Regions from separate parts of the Moritella sp. Urea-trap-13 genome, predicted to be linked through region 2. Evidence: predicted binding sites of a transcription regulator. Region 2 holds the regulator's gene; the other holds the start of a gene.
The links. The regulator FliA, encoded in region 2, starts transcription of late flagellar genes. The targets are predictions, from matches to a motif close to CTAAAGNTNNNNNNNNNNNNGCCGATA.
Positions count from the first base shown of each region.

Region 1: the regulator FliA is predicted to act here: its motif matches at 2,779-2,805, upstream of pomA (flagellar motor protein PomA).

Region 1 covers NZ_PJCA01000038.1:87,568-95,218, forward strand. The annotation lists gene CXF93_RS18375 (ABC transporter substrate-binding protein) at 1-572, opposite strand, end outside; gene CXF93_RS18380 (flagellar motor protein MotB) at 942-1,853, opposite strand; gene pomA (flagellar motor protein PomA) at 1,954-2,718, opposite strand; gene CXF93_RS18390 (exodeoxyribonuclease VII small subunit) at 2,904-3,149, shown strand; gene ispA ((2E,6E)-farnesyl diphosphate synthase) at 3,153-4,043, shown strand; gene dxs (1-deoxy-D-xylulose-5-phosphate synthase) at 4,078-5,943, shown strand; gene CXF93_RS18405 (peptide ABC transporter ATP-binding protein) at 6,043-7,047, opposite strand; gene dppD (dipeptide ABC transporter ATP-binding protein) at 7,044-7,651, opposite strand, start outside.
Region 2 covers NZ_PJCA01000001.1:210,835-218,485, forward strand. The annotation lists gene CXF93_RS00890 (chemotaxis protein CheA) at 1-1,239, opposite strand, end outside; gene CXF93_RS00895 (protein phosphatase CheZ) at 1,251-2,000, opposite strand; gene cheY (chemotaxis response regulator CheY) at 2,013-2,396, opposite strand; gene CXF93_RS00905 (RNA polymerase sigma factor FliA) at 2,497-3,222, opposite strand; gene CXF93_RS00910 (MinD/ParA family protein) at 3,224-4,099, opposite strand; gene flhF (flagellar biosynthesis protein FlhF) at 4,102-5,595, opposite strand; gene flhA (flagellar biosynthesis protein FlhA) at 5,640-7,651, opposite strand, start outside.

The DNA of each region.
Region 1 (7,651 bases), on a different contig from region 2:
ATCGTTGTGTGAGCCATCATCTTAACGAAATAAGGTACCGCAGTTTCAAGCGTTACTTCAAATGTGTTGGCATCAATCGCTTTAACACCCAAAGTAGACTTGTCTTTTTTACCGCCGATGATATCAGAAGCATTTACCATGGTAGTCATATCTAGATACCATGAATAAGGTGAAGCAGTGGCAGGATCAACCGCGCGTTGGAAGCTATATACAAAATCATCAGCCGTTACAGCATCGCCATTCGACCATTTCGCATCTTTACGTAGGTAAAAAGTAAATACTTTATTATCTTTAGTTTCCCAACGTTCAGCCACACCTGGAATAGTAATACCATTTGCATCTTGGTTTACAAGACCTTCAAGTAAATCACGTAATACATGCGATTCAGGAACACCTTCCACTTTTTGTGGGTCTAACGACGCAACTTCAGTGCCGTTACCACGAACAAGCTCTTGGCTTTTAGCAAGCTTAACACCGGCAGGAACTTCAGCAGCAGTGGCAGTGAGGGAAGTGGCAGCAAACGCAAGACCTGCGCTTAATAATAATGATTGGGTGATTTTATTCTTTAACATGTACAACTCCAGTACGACAATTACATCCATGACCTTTAAATTTGTTTTATATTTCAATTATTGTTGAATTGCAATATCAAGCATCTCTAAAGGAGTAGTATTTACAATAGCAATTAATTCATTTAATTGCTAGATATTCTAAACTATCATCAATCGACAACCGTTAATACCTACAATACGACAATTGTTAAGATTAAGTGTTTAATTGTGACCCTAATATACTTAATTAGCCCTTATTGGAATACATACTCAATAATTAGCCAGTGTTAATACTTATGGGTTAATACTACCCGCGGGATCAATAGCCAAAAAAAAGCTCGCAACATGTGACAATCCACGTTGCGAGCCTCTCTAACTTCTTACTTAACCCTATCTAACTACATCCAACGGCTCAGATAGTTTCGCCTTACCTTGCATTATGCCGATTTCAACACGACGGTTTCGGCGTAATTCACTTTTAACATCCGTTAAAGGTTGGGTATCTGCCATGCCCTGTACAATCAAACGATTTTCAGTGAAATCTTTAACCTTTAACATCTCATGGGCAACTGACACAGCACGCTGACTCGATAAGTCCCACTTCGAACGATAGAGTTCTGAATGTAACTGCTCTTTCCCAGTATGCCCTGCAATCGTAATAATGCCCGGAATTGTTGCTAATAGTTGCGCTACCTTTTGGATCACAGGACGAAAACGCGGTTGTAAAAAAGCCGAACCCGCAGGAAATGAACCTTTTTCATTGATCCGGATTATGATTTGTTGACCGAGGTTTTCGACCTCAACCCCACCACTTTCCACTTCTTCTTTTAGTGCTTCGGCTAATGCTTTAACTAACTCACTGGTATCTTCGGTTACTTCTATTTTTTCTGTTGGGGTATTATCACGGGTTGAGGTTTCTGGTGATTTACCACCATTATTGTCCTCTGCTTGTTTATTTTTACCACCAGCGTCTTGCTCTTCACCGTCTTTAAAATCCAGTTCTGCTTCACTATTATCGATGGTGTGCTGCATGATGGTTTCAATCGGCGTTGGGTCCGGACGACCGGGACGAAACTCCTGAGCGATAACCGTGGTGCCCTTGGGAATATTCTTTACATCAATCTGATTTTGGACACCAAAGGCAAACTGCATCGAGCCAGCAATCTGCTTAAATTTCACCACATCCATCTCTGAAAATGACAGTAGTAAGACAAAGAAGCACATTAACAAGCTCATTAAATCGGCAAATGTTCCCATCCACGCAGGTAGCCCTGGGGGTGGGCAATCACATTCATCTGACATAGGGTATCTCTCTACTCACGAAACTATCTACTGACTAAGCTATCTACTGACTAAAACGACTTACTAAACTATCAATGCAAGCTATCATTAATAGCGAAAACTAAACTTCAGAATTGCCCACTTCACGTTTTGATGAATTGAGGTAATTCTTTAATAAGCTTTCGATTACCCTTGGGTTACGGCCTTCTTGAATACCTAAAATAGCATCCATAATTAAGGTGTTATTCAACATTTCTTCTTCAGAACGGAGTTTCAATTTACCCGCAATTGGGATCGCCATCATATTGGCAAAAATGGCGCCATATAGGGTCGTTAATAAAGCAACCGCCATCGCCGGACCAATGGATTTAGGATCATCCATGTTTGATAACATAGCAACCAGGCCAACCAAGGTACCGATCATCCCCATCGCCGGCGCAACTTCGCCGATCATAGTAAAGACGTGAATACCGCTTTTGTGGCGTGCTTTGGTCAATTTAATATCTTTTTGCAATGTCTGGCTGACAACGGTTGCATCATGGCCATCGACTAATAAGTCGATACCTTTTTGCATGAATTCATTCTTTACTTCAGCCTCCTCAAGCGCCAAAAAACCGCCCTTACGTGCTGCATCGGCCATTTCTACCGCTTGTTCGATTAAATCTTCTGGTTTATCAATTTTGAACATAAATGCTTTTAGTGCAATTTTTGCCGCGGCTAAAAACTGGCCAAAATTAAAATGCATCAATACCACAAACAGTGAACCGACAAATACAATTAATATCGACCGTGTATCAATAAACATCGCGATGTCGCCGCCCAGCACCATTGCCATTACGACAAAGGCAAACGAGCCGAGTAATCCTATTAAAGTTGCTAAATCCACAACATTCCCCATCTCAAGCAAATTATCATCATATTTCTAGCGAGTGTATTCATTGAACTATATCGGCAAGCAAGTAAATATCTTAAGTGATCTTGTCTTACTTATCGTTGTCATCTCACAGTTAAGCTGTATATACCTTATTAACTTGGGTATAATACCCGAGTATATTATCAGAGGGATACCCGATGGCGGTAAAAAAACCAGAAAATATGACGTTTGAGGCGTCTATTGCAGAGTTAGAGACAATTGTGAACAGCTTAGAGCAAGGTGATTGTGAACTTGATAATGCGTTAAAACAATTTGAACGTGGTATTAGTTTAACCCGTGCAAGCTCGCAAAAACTGCAGCATGCTGAACAGCAAGTAGCAATATTACTCGCCAACGGTGACCAGCAAACACTTGCTCCCTTCAATTCTGACAGTAGTAATTAAATAGTGCAGCTTTCAAATTCAATCGCCTTATATCAAGGCCGTATCAATGATTACTTGCAGCAGCAAATAAACTTGTTACCAATACATAATACTCAGCTTGCCGCTGCGATGGAGTATGGTCTATTACAAGGCGGAAAACGTATTCGCCCGGTGATCGTATATACTGTAGGTGAAATGCTCGGTGTTAATCTTGGCGATCTTGATGGCCCTGCCGCTGCAATCGAATCTATTCATGCCTATTCATTAATTCATGATGACTTACCGGCCATGGACGATGATGATTTACGTCGCGGTCAACCGACTTGCCATATCAAATTCGATCATGCAACGGCTATCTTAGCGGGGGATGCATTGCAGCCTTTCGCATTCGAACTATTATTGGATTGTGCACTCTCGCCTGAAGCTGAAAAGAATCGTTTAGCGATGTTAAAATCACTGACTCAAGCCAGTGGTTATCGCGGTATGTGTGGCGGCCAAGCGATGGATTTAGCCGCAACCGATAAACAGGTGTCATTGACTCAACTTGAAGCTATTCATAATAATAAAACTGGTGCACTTATTAATTGCGCAGCAAAACTCGGTGTTCTGGCATCACCACATTGCTCGGTTGAATTATTAGCGGCATTAGATAAATGGTCTAACGCTATCGGCTTAGCATTCCAAGTGCAAGATGACATTCTTGATATAATCAGCGATACTGAAACGCTGGGCAAACCACAAGGCTCGGATGTTGAATTAAATAAATCAACTTATCCGGCATTACTTGGTTTAGCTGGGGCACAAGAAAAAGCCCAAGCCCTGTATCAACAAGCGATGTTCGCCTTAGAAACGATTCCGCATGATACGACCACTCTCGCATTATTTACGCAGTACATCATCGAGCGAAATAAATAACAGATTCTAACAAAGTATAAAAATTATAAAAATTATGAGCTTAGATATTTCGAATTACCCTACATTGGCATTAGCTGACATTCCAGAAGAGTTGCGTCAATTACCCGCAGATCGTCTCGATGACCTGTGTGATGAACTGCGTAGCTATTTATTACAATCAGTAGGTAAAAGTGGCGGTCACTTTGCTTCCGGTTTAGGCGTTGTTGAATTAACGGTTGCCCTGCATTATGTCTACAATACCCCATACGACAAATTATTATGGGATGTAGGTCATCAAGCTTACCCGCACAAAATTTTAACCGGTCGTCGTGATCGCATGTCGACTATTCGTCAAAAAGGCGGATTACATCCCTTCCCTTGGCGCGATGAGAGTGAATACGACCACCTGAATGTTGGTCACTCATCGACATCAATCAGTGCAGCTCTCGGCCTTGCAGTCGCTGCTGATCAAGAAGATAAAAATCGTAAAACTGTGGCGATTATTGGCGATGGTGCGATTACCGGTGGTATGGCGTTTGAAGCGCTAAATCACGCCGGTCATATCAATAAAGACGTACTGGTTATTTTAAATGATAACGATATGTCGATTTCAGAAAACGTTGGCGCGGTGAATAAACATTTAGCCAAACTATTGTCTGGTGATATTTACTCTAGTTTTCGTGAAAATGGTAAAAAAGTACTCTCAGGTATTCCACCAATTAAGGAGCTTGCGCGTCGCGCTGAAGAGCACTTAAAAGGCATGGTAGTACCCAGCACTTTATTTGAAGAATTCGGTTTTAACTATATCGGCCCAATTGATGGCCATGATGTTAACGGTTTAGTTGAAACATTGCGTAATATGCGCAGCCTGAAAGGCCCACAATTTTTACACGTGGTCACCAAGAAAGGTAAAGGTTATGCGCCAGCTGAACAAGATCAGCTTGGTTACCATGCAGTGCCTAAATTCAACCCAGAAGAAGATACTTTACCTGTTGCAGCACCGTCAAAACCAACTTTCTCAAAGATCTTTGGTAATTGGTTATGTGACGTAGCGGTTACAGATAAAAAGCTTGCTGCAGTGACACCTGCGATGGGCGCTGGCTCGGGTATGATCAAGTTCTCTGAAACTTACCCAAAACAATATTTTGATGTGGCGATTGCCGAACAGCACTGCGTTACGTTTGCTGCGGGTCTCGCTATTGGTGGTCATAAACCCGTTGTGGCTATCTATTCAACGTTTTTACAACGTGGTTATGATCAGCTGATTCACGATGTCGCGATCCAAGATATTCCGGTCTTGTTTGCCATTGACCGTGCAGGTCTTGTCGGCGCAGATGGTCAAACTCACCAAGGTGCGTTTGATATTAGCTTTATGCGTTGTATCCCGAAAATGGTGATCATGACGCCAAGTGATGAAAATGAATGTCGTCAAATGCTGCATACTGGTTACCAATATAATGGTCCTGCTGCGGTACGTTATCCACGTGGCAGCGGTACTGGCGTTGATGTTGAACAAGCATTTACTGAATTTGAAATCGGTAAAGGTATTGTCCGTCGTCAAGGTGAAAAAGTGGCGATCTTATGTTTCGGTACCTTAATGCATAACGCTATTCCAGCGGCTGAACGCTTAAATGCCACGGTTGTTGATATGCGCTTTGCTAAACCGTTAGACGAAGCACTATTAACTATAATGGCGAAGACTCATGATATCTTAGTCACTATCGAAGATGGCGCTATCATGGGTGGTGCAGGTTCTGGTGTGAATGAATACTTGATGGCGAATAAGTTAATGACACCAACATTAAACTTAGGTCTGCCAGACAAATTCATTCATCAAGGTACCCAAGATGAAATCTACGCTGAACTTGGCCTAGATGATATAGGTATTGAAGCCAGTATTAAGGCGTTTATTGCGCTGTAATCTTCATCATTACAAACGATAGCTAATAAAAAGGCTCTACTCGATTCACATCAAGTAGAGCCTTTTTTATTTAGTCTAATGGCTTAGCCTACATTAGGGCTAAATACGTTGCTCTTCAACAGCATGACAAGCAATTAACGATTTACCATATTTAACTAATGTCGGTTGTTCGACATTACAACGTTCATTAGCAAACTGGCAGCGTGCATGGAAAGCACAACCTTTCGGTGGATCAAGTGGCGATGGTAACTCACCCACCAGCTTAATACGTTCACGACGGTGTTCCGGATTTAGCTGCGGAGTACTGGATAGTAAAGCTTGGGTATACGGATGACGTGGATTAGCAAACAACTCTTCTTTCGTCGTGTGCTCAACAACGCGGCCCAGATACATCACAATAACTTCATTGGCAATGTGTTCGACCACAGATAAATCATGTGAGATGAATACATAGCTTAAGTTCAACTCGTCTTGTAAATCCATCATCAAGTTTAATACTTGCGCTTGTACCGATACATCCAGTGCTGATACCGGTTCATCTGCCACAACCACGTTTGGATCTAGCATCAAACCGCGGGCAATGGCGATACGCTGACGTTGACCGCCCGAAAACATATGCGGGTAACGGTCGTAATGCTCGGTCTTCAAGCCTACTTTCGCCATGATCGCCATGGATTTCTCTTTACGCTGGGCTTTCGTTAACTTGGTATTGATCTCTAATGGCTCTTCTAAAATTTGTCCCACTTTTTTACGTGGGTTTAGCGAACCATATGGGTTTTGAAATACGATTTGGATTTTTTGACGCAATACTTTGAATGTGTCTTTATCCATTCTCAATAAATCTTGACCTTGGAAATCAATCTCACCATGGGTAGGCGTTTCAATCATCGTCAGCAAACGCCCTAGCGTTGACTTACCACAACCTGACTCGCCTACAATCGCTAACGTCTTACCTGCGTCTAACGTAAATGATACGCCATCAAGCGCTTTTACTGTCGCATCCGGTTTACGGAAACCTTGTGATACTTGATAATGTTTTTTCAGATCAACCGCTTTTAATAACGGTTGTTGCTCTGCAGTATTGGTACTTACAACGTCACTCATGCTGCAGGTCTCCCTTCGATAGTTAACGGCGTATGACATTTAACCTGACCTAATGGGCTTTCATGTGCGCCTGGCTCTTCGGTGCGACACTTATCGATTGCATACGGGCAACGTGGATTAAGCAGGCAACCAACAGGACGGTCATATGCACCAGGAACCACACCTGGCAAGGCCGCAAGGCGAGATTTACCGATGGCCGACTCTGGTGATGAGGCGAGCAAAGCTTGAGTGTACGGGTGCTTAGGATGTTTAAATACTTCCTCAGCTTTGCCTGTTTCTACAATCTGCCCGGCGTACATCACCACAACACGATCAGCCACTTCAGCAACCAAGGCTAGATCATGAGTAATAAGGATCAGGCCCATGTTATTTTTCTTCTGCAGGTCAACCAGCAGGTCAATAATCTGCGCTTGAATAGTTACATCCAATGCGGTTGTTGGTTCATCTGCAATTAATAGTTTCGGATCACAGGCCAATGCCATGGCAATCATCACACGTTGGCTCATACCGCCAGACAGTTGATGTGGATAGACATTCAAACGACTTTCCGGTGCCGGAATACCGACTAAATCCAATAATTCAATCGCCCGTGCTTTACGTGCTG
Region 2 (7,651 bases):
AAGGTTAATGTCTTTCCCTAAAGTACGCGCTAAATCACGTACAACACGAGGGAAACGACCAAATACTTTTTTGATTGGTTGCATCCGTGTTTTCATTACTGCGCCTTGTAAATCGGCAGTAACCACATCAAGGTTAGACACAGCTTTGGTCATATCTTCATCATTCGTCGAAATGCCCAAGCTCACTAAACGGTTACGAACAAGTACTAACTCGCCCACCATATTCATGATTTCATCTAGCGTACGGGTATCAACTCGTACCGTTGATTCCGCTTGTGGTTTGGCTTTCTTATCTGCTTTAGCTTCGACAACTTTAGCTGGTGCAGCTTTAGCAACAGGGGCTACTGGCGTAGCAACCGCTGTTTCGATATCAACAACAGGTTGTGATAGAACCGCTGGGGTGTTTGGCGCACTGACGACATTCTTAATCATGCCAGCTGCACTTGGTGCATTACCCTTACCATACAGGTCATCAAGTAGACTTTCGAAGTCATCGTCATTAATGCCCGCGTTATTATCTGCAACAGGTGCTGCCACCTTAGGCGCCGCAGGTGTAACTGGAATAGCAGCTACATGTTGACCAACACCATGTAAGTCATCAAGTAGCTTTTCAAATTCATCATCGCTAAAGTCTGAATTTGAACTTACTGGTATCGCCACAGGTACAGGTTTACTTTCTTCAGCGTTAGCAGTAGGCGTACCACCTTTACCGTGTAACTCATCAAGTAGCTGCTCAAATTCAAGCTCAGACATACCATTAATATCAGAACTAGCAGCTGGAGTTGAAACGACAGGCGCAATGATTTTTTCAGCGACAACAGGTGTTTCAATCACAGCTGCTGGCGCAGATTCAGGTTGAGTAAGCAAATGTAGTTGATGAATCAATGCCGCATCTGCAGCAACAAGAGGCTCTCTCTGTTGAATTGCGACAAACATTTCGTTTACACAATCCAATGATTTAAGAATAACGTCCATTAACTCGGGTGTTACCGCTCTCAGTCCATTACGTAGGCCATCAAATACGTTTTCTGCACCATGGCATATATCAACGAGTTCTGATAATGCTAAAAATCCAGCGCCACCTTTAACCGTATGGAAACCCCTAAAGATTGCATTCAGCAATTCTGAGTCTTCTGGGCTTTTTTCTAAATCAACGAGTTGCTCAGAGAGTAGCTCCAGAATTTCAGATGCTTCTATCAGGAAGTCCTGTAGAATATCTTCATCAACATCAAAGCTCATCAATATCTCCCTTAAAATCCTAAACTTGACAATAAATCATCAACATCATTTTGGCCGTCTACCACATCAACACGTTCACTCGCGTTCATGATCGGACCTTCTGCCTCAATGCCACTTATTTCTTTAGATTGCTCTGCTGATTTGCTTAGCGGTTTTGCTGCTTCACCAAACATCGTCAACATTTCAACTAATTTAACTTCAACTTCTTGCACTAGATTAATCACGCGACGGATCATTTGACCAGTTAAGTCTTGGAAATCTTGTGCCATTAGAATTTCAGTTAAGTACTGTCTTAAACTATCGGCATCAGAAACTGAAACTTGAAGGAAATCATCTAATAAATTACAAAGTTCTTTAAATTGACCGAGTTGCAAATCACGATTCATCAAGCTCTTCCAATTTGGCATCACTTGTTGAATACGATCGTTAAAGCTATCGGCGATTGGCAAGCAAGCTTCTACCGCATCCATGGTTCGGTTTGCCGCTTTATCCGTCATCTCGATCACGTAGTTTAAACGCTCTCGTGCATCAGGAAATTCGTCGTTAGCCAAGCTTTCAATACGCGTATCTAATTGGAAGTCTTCTAATGAATCATGTAGCTGGCGCGTTAACACACCGACTTTTTCAAAAAGCGCATCAGAATTTGTATTTTGAATATCGGTAATGATGTCATTTGCCATTTCAATCTGGTTACACTCTAACAGCGCCACCAATTCTTTAGCTTTTTCCAATGAAATCAAAGACTCTAGTTGTTCACTCATACTCATCCTTGATTATTGAATTCGTTCGAAGATCTTCTCTAATTTTTCTTTTAATGTCGCTGCTGTGAATGGTTTGATAATGTAACCATTTACACCTGATTGTGCAGCTTCAATTATTTGTTCACGTTTCGCTTCTGCAGTAACCATCAATACTGGAATATGGCAAAGCGCTTGATCCTTACGGATCTCTTTCAGCAGATCAATACCTTGCATTCCAGGCATATTCCAGTCAGTGACAACAAAGTCATAATCGCCATTTTTAAGCATAGGTAGCGCGGTGTTACCATCATCAGCTTCGTAAGTATTACTAAAACCAAGGTCACGCAAGAGGTTTTTAATGATACGTCTCATCGTAGAAAAATCATCAACGATAAGAATTTTAATTTGCTTTTTCAAGTTGCTCTCCAAAATAAGTAATTACAATATTTACCGGTCCTGATACCCATAAATATATTACTTCAATACTCAGGTACTAAATAAATAGTACCCATTAAACTTAATCATCAATCCAGGCATGCATGCGTGCTTTAACACGATGCATTGCTTGACTGTGTATTTGACTTACTCGAGATTCACTGACACTAAGCACTTCCCCAATCTCTCTTAGGTTTAACTCTTCATCATAATAAAGCGATAAAACTAAGCTTTCTCTTTCTGGTAATGTTTTAATGCAATCAGCCAGTGCTTGCTGAAAACGTTGGTCAGAAAAATCAGCACAAGGGGTACTTGATTTACCTTCATAAGCTGAATAAGCGTCTTCATTACTGACTGTCAAATCTTCAACCGCCAATATATGCCCACTATTAACATCCATCAACATACTATGGTAGTCAGTCAAGCTCACGCCTAATTCGCCAGCAACATCGGTATCTTTTGCATCCGTTCCCGTTTGTTTTTCGATCCGATCAATGGCCGCTGCAATATCACGACCATTTTTATGCACAGATCTTGGTACCCAATCTCCACGTCTCATTTCATCAATCATTGAGCCGCGAATACGAATACCCGCATACGTTTCAAAACTAGCCCCTTTAGAGCCATCAAAGTTACGCGCAGCATCCAGTAACCCAATCATACCCGATTGGATTAAATCATCTAACTGAACACTCGGTGGCAAACGTAGAAGCAAGTGATGGGCAATTCGTTTTACTAAAAAACTGAATTGCTCAACAGCCTGATTCTGTTGCGACTGGATGTTAGTGTAAGCGGATGCCTTATTCACTTCAATCTTCTACCCTGGCTTTGTTCTCAAACAGGTTCTCAATGAAAAACTCTAGATGACCACCGGCTTTATTCGGTACCGGCCAAGTAGCAGCTTTACTTGCCAATGCTCTAAACGCAAGTGAGGCAGGTGCTTTTGGAAACGCCTCTACCACCACTTTTTGTTTACGCACAGCTTGACGAACACTGTTATCAAACGGAATACAAGCAACAAGTTCTAATGTTGCATCTAAAAATCTGTCGGTAACACGAGTTAACTTAGTAAATAATTCTTGGCCTTCACGTAGACTGCGTACCATGTTGGCGACAATCTTAAAACGATGAACACCGTGTTCTTTAGATAATAATTTAATTAACGCATAAGCATCGGTAATCGATGTTGGTTCATCACACACCACCATCAAGATATCTTGTGAAGCACGGCAAAAACTTAATACCATGTCCGAAATACCTGCGGCAGTATCGACTAATAACACATCAATAGGTGTTTTTAGCTCGCCAAAAGCGCGAATTAAACCTGCATGCTCTTGCACCGATAACTCAACCATCGAACGCGTACCCGATGTTGCAGGTGCGATCAAAATACCGTTGGGGCCTTCAATCAAAATATCGTCTAATGTACATTCTCCCGATATCACGTGAGAGATATTTTTGTGTACGCGTAAGCCGAGTAAAACATCGACATTTGCCAATCCAAGATCGGCATCTAAAACCATCACTCGCTTGCCTTGAGCCGCGAGTGCTACTGCCATGTTCAGTGTTACGTTGGTTTTACCTACGCCACCTTTACCACCTGAAACGGCAATAACTTTAACTTTTTTGTTATTACTCATTTGTCTTAGACCACTTGCTTGATCGAAAAAAATATTTTTATTCATTACTATTTATCATCGCCTAACCAAAAATGGGTGTCGTTTTGTTCTTCGAGTGTATCTCTGTTGAGTACAGTGTTCACTAATTGCTGTGCATTAGCAGAATCTATATCTTCAGGTACTCTCTGCCCATTCGTTATATAAGCAATCGGCAGTTGGTGTTGTATTAATACACTTAAAATCTCACCAAGACTTAAACTTTCATCCACTTTACTTAAAATACAGCCCGCTAACGGGATATGGTGAAAATGCTCGAGTGTTTCCTGTACGACCCTACGCTGAGAAGTAGCTGGGACAACTAAATAGTTACGAATCACGACTTTTTCATTATTGACTAATGTCTTTAACTGTTCAGATAAACGCGTATCGCGCTGACCCATACCAGCTGTGTCAATCAAAACTAACCGCTTACTACGTAATTGATACAAGTATTGTGCCAATTCCGCATCATCACGTGCAACTTTGACTGTACAGCCCATTATACGACCATAAGTCGCTAATTGTTCGTGTGCACCGATACGATATGTATCCGTTGTGATCAACGCGACATTATCGGAACCATGCATCATGGCAAATTTTGCCGCTAATTTGGCGATTGTTGTCGTTTTACCGACACCAGTTGGACCAACTAAGGCAACGGCGCCACCTTTACTTAAAATATCATCTTTGGCAATTAGGACATTATCTATTAACAGCGCTTGAATTTGATCCCAAGCCGATTCTATTGAACAGTTTTCTGCCACACAATTTGCCAACTGATCGGCAATTTCTTCAGTAAAACCAATTTTAACCAAATGCTTAATTAACATAGCACGAATAGGTTCGTTACGTTCAACTTCCTGCCACTGTAAGCCTGATACTTGATGCTCGAGCAGCTGCCGGATTGAAGCAAGCTCTGCTTTCATTGCACTGATATCTTGCTGGTTATCTGCTTTTGGCGCAGTTGACTCAAACTGATTATAGCCATTTTGCTGTGGCTTCTTCGCCATACCATCACGCATTTCATTTTGTTCAGCGAGCGTGGCAGGTGCTGACTTTGGTGGTTCAGCGAAACGTCGAGACACAGGTTTATTTAAAAAACTGGTATCCCAATTACTTTCTTCACCCTTGTCATCATTATTTATTGCTTGCGACATCTGCTGTTTATGTTCTTGCTGCCTTGCCAGTAGGCTCGCTAATGAGTCATTTTTCGCCGCAGCTTGCTCAGGTTCAGCTTGTTGCGACATTTCGCTATTCATTAACTTCTTGAAACTAAATTTAGATGCCGATAAATTGACGGAGTCTTCAGAAAGTTGACGGTTCGTCTTATTCGTTACTGGTGCTTGTTCCGCTGCGGGTTTAGGGGCAGCAGGTTTACTTTCAGAGAAATCCACAGCAGCAACAATTTCGATGCCACCGGTGACCTTTTTGTTAGACATAATTACAGCGTCAGGGCCAAGAACCTCTTTGACTTCAGCCAATGCCGATCGCATATCTTTGGCAAAAAAGCGCTTTATTTTCAACTTATCATCCTTAGTACTGTTCGCTACTGTAATTTATTAACGCGTTATTGACCGACAACACTAACAATTCGGATCTGCTTATCATCGGGAACCTCTTGGTACGACAATACCCGTAATGACGGAATCGAGAATTTCACAAATTTCGCCAATGTTGACCTTAATACCCCAGACGTTAATAAGATTGCTGGTTGCCCAGCTAATTCTTGATTCTGTGCAACTTCGGCTAATGACGTTTGCATACGTTCTGCTAATCCAGGTTCAATACCAGCACCTTCACTACCTGCAGCCTGCAAAGACTGGTGTAATATTTGTTCTAATTCCGGAGCCAGTGTAACGACAGGCAATTCACTATCGATACCATTAATATCCTGAACAATCATACGACGTAAGCTGACACGACAAGCAGAAATTAATACTTCTGGATCTTGTGTTTTAGTGCCATATTCTGCCATTGTTTCGACAATAGTACGTATATCTCTAATGGGTACATTATCATGTAATAGCCCTTTTAGTACTTTCACTACCACACCGAGTGGTAAAATCTCAGGCACTAAACTTTCAACCAACTTCGGATGTGTTTTTGCTAACACATCTAATAAATTCTGCACTTCTTCATAGCCGAGTAACTGCGCCGCATTGTTTAACAGTAATTGACTCAAGTGTGTCGCAACAACCGTAGCTGAGTCAACCGCTGTATAGCCCAAGGTTTGCGCTTGATCACGCTGTTGAGGGTTGATCCACAACGCGGGTAAACCAAAAGCCGGATCTATGGTTGAAATGCCATCAATTTTACCGTAAACCTGACCAGGGTTAATCGCTAACTCTTTATCATGGAATATTTCAATTTCGCCATTTGATACCCCCATGATGTTAATACTATAACAATTTGGTGGTAGGTCTAAGTTGTCACGAATATGTACCGCGGGTACCAAGAAACCTAATTCTTGTGACAGTTTTTTACGCACACCCTTAATACGATTTAATAATTCGCCACCTTGGCTCTTATCAACCATAGGGATAAGACGATAACCCACTTCCAAACCGATAGTATCGACGGGTTTAACATCCCCCCAATCAAGGTCTTTTTGGTCATTGAGATTCGCTTCAATCGCCGCATCTTCAGGAATGTTATTTTTGTTTTCTTCGCGTTCAGCTTGTTTTTTCATTAACCACCAAGCCCAACCACCGGTTATCACACCAAAGCCAATAAAAGCCAGGTGCGGCATACCCGGTACTAGACCCATCACGGTCATAATCACGCCAACAACCGCTAATGCTTTCGGGTTAGCAATCATTTGGCTACTGACTTGTGTACCCAGTTTTTCATCTTTATTCTGACGGGTAACAATAATCGCCGCAGCAATAGATAACAGTAATGATGGGATTTGCGCAACCAGACCATCACCTATGGTCAGTAAGGTATAAATTCGACTGGCTTCAGAGAAACTCAGATCATGTTGCATAATACCAATGATTAAACCACCGATAATATTGATAAATAAAATCAATAAACCCGCAACCGCATCACCTTTTACAAATTTACTGGCACCATCCATCGAACCATAAAAATCAGCTTCTTCAGTCACCTCTGCACGCCGCTGTTTGGCTTGCTCTTGGTCAATAATGCCCGCGTTTAAATCGGCATCAATCGCCATCTGTTTACCTGGCATCGCATCCAAGGTAAAACGCGCGCTTACTTCCGAGATACGACCCGCACCTTTGGTCACTACCGCAAAGTTAATAATCATCAGGATCATAAATACGATCAGACCAACCGCCAAATTTCCGCCGATAACCACAGAACCAAAAGCGTCAATCACCTTACCGGCAGCATCACCACCATTATGGCCTTCCAATAACACCACTCGAGTCGAGGCGACATTAAGGGCTAAACGCAGTAGTGTTGCAATTAACAGTACCGTCGGAAAGGCTGCAAATTCAAGGGGTTTATTTACATATACAGAAACAAGTAAGACTAATAACGACAACGCGATATTAAAAGAAAAGAAGATATCTAACAGGAATGCAGGTATCGGTAATACAACCATACCTAATG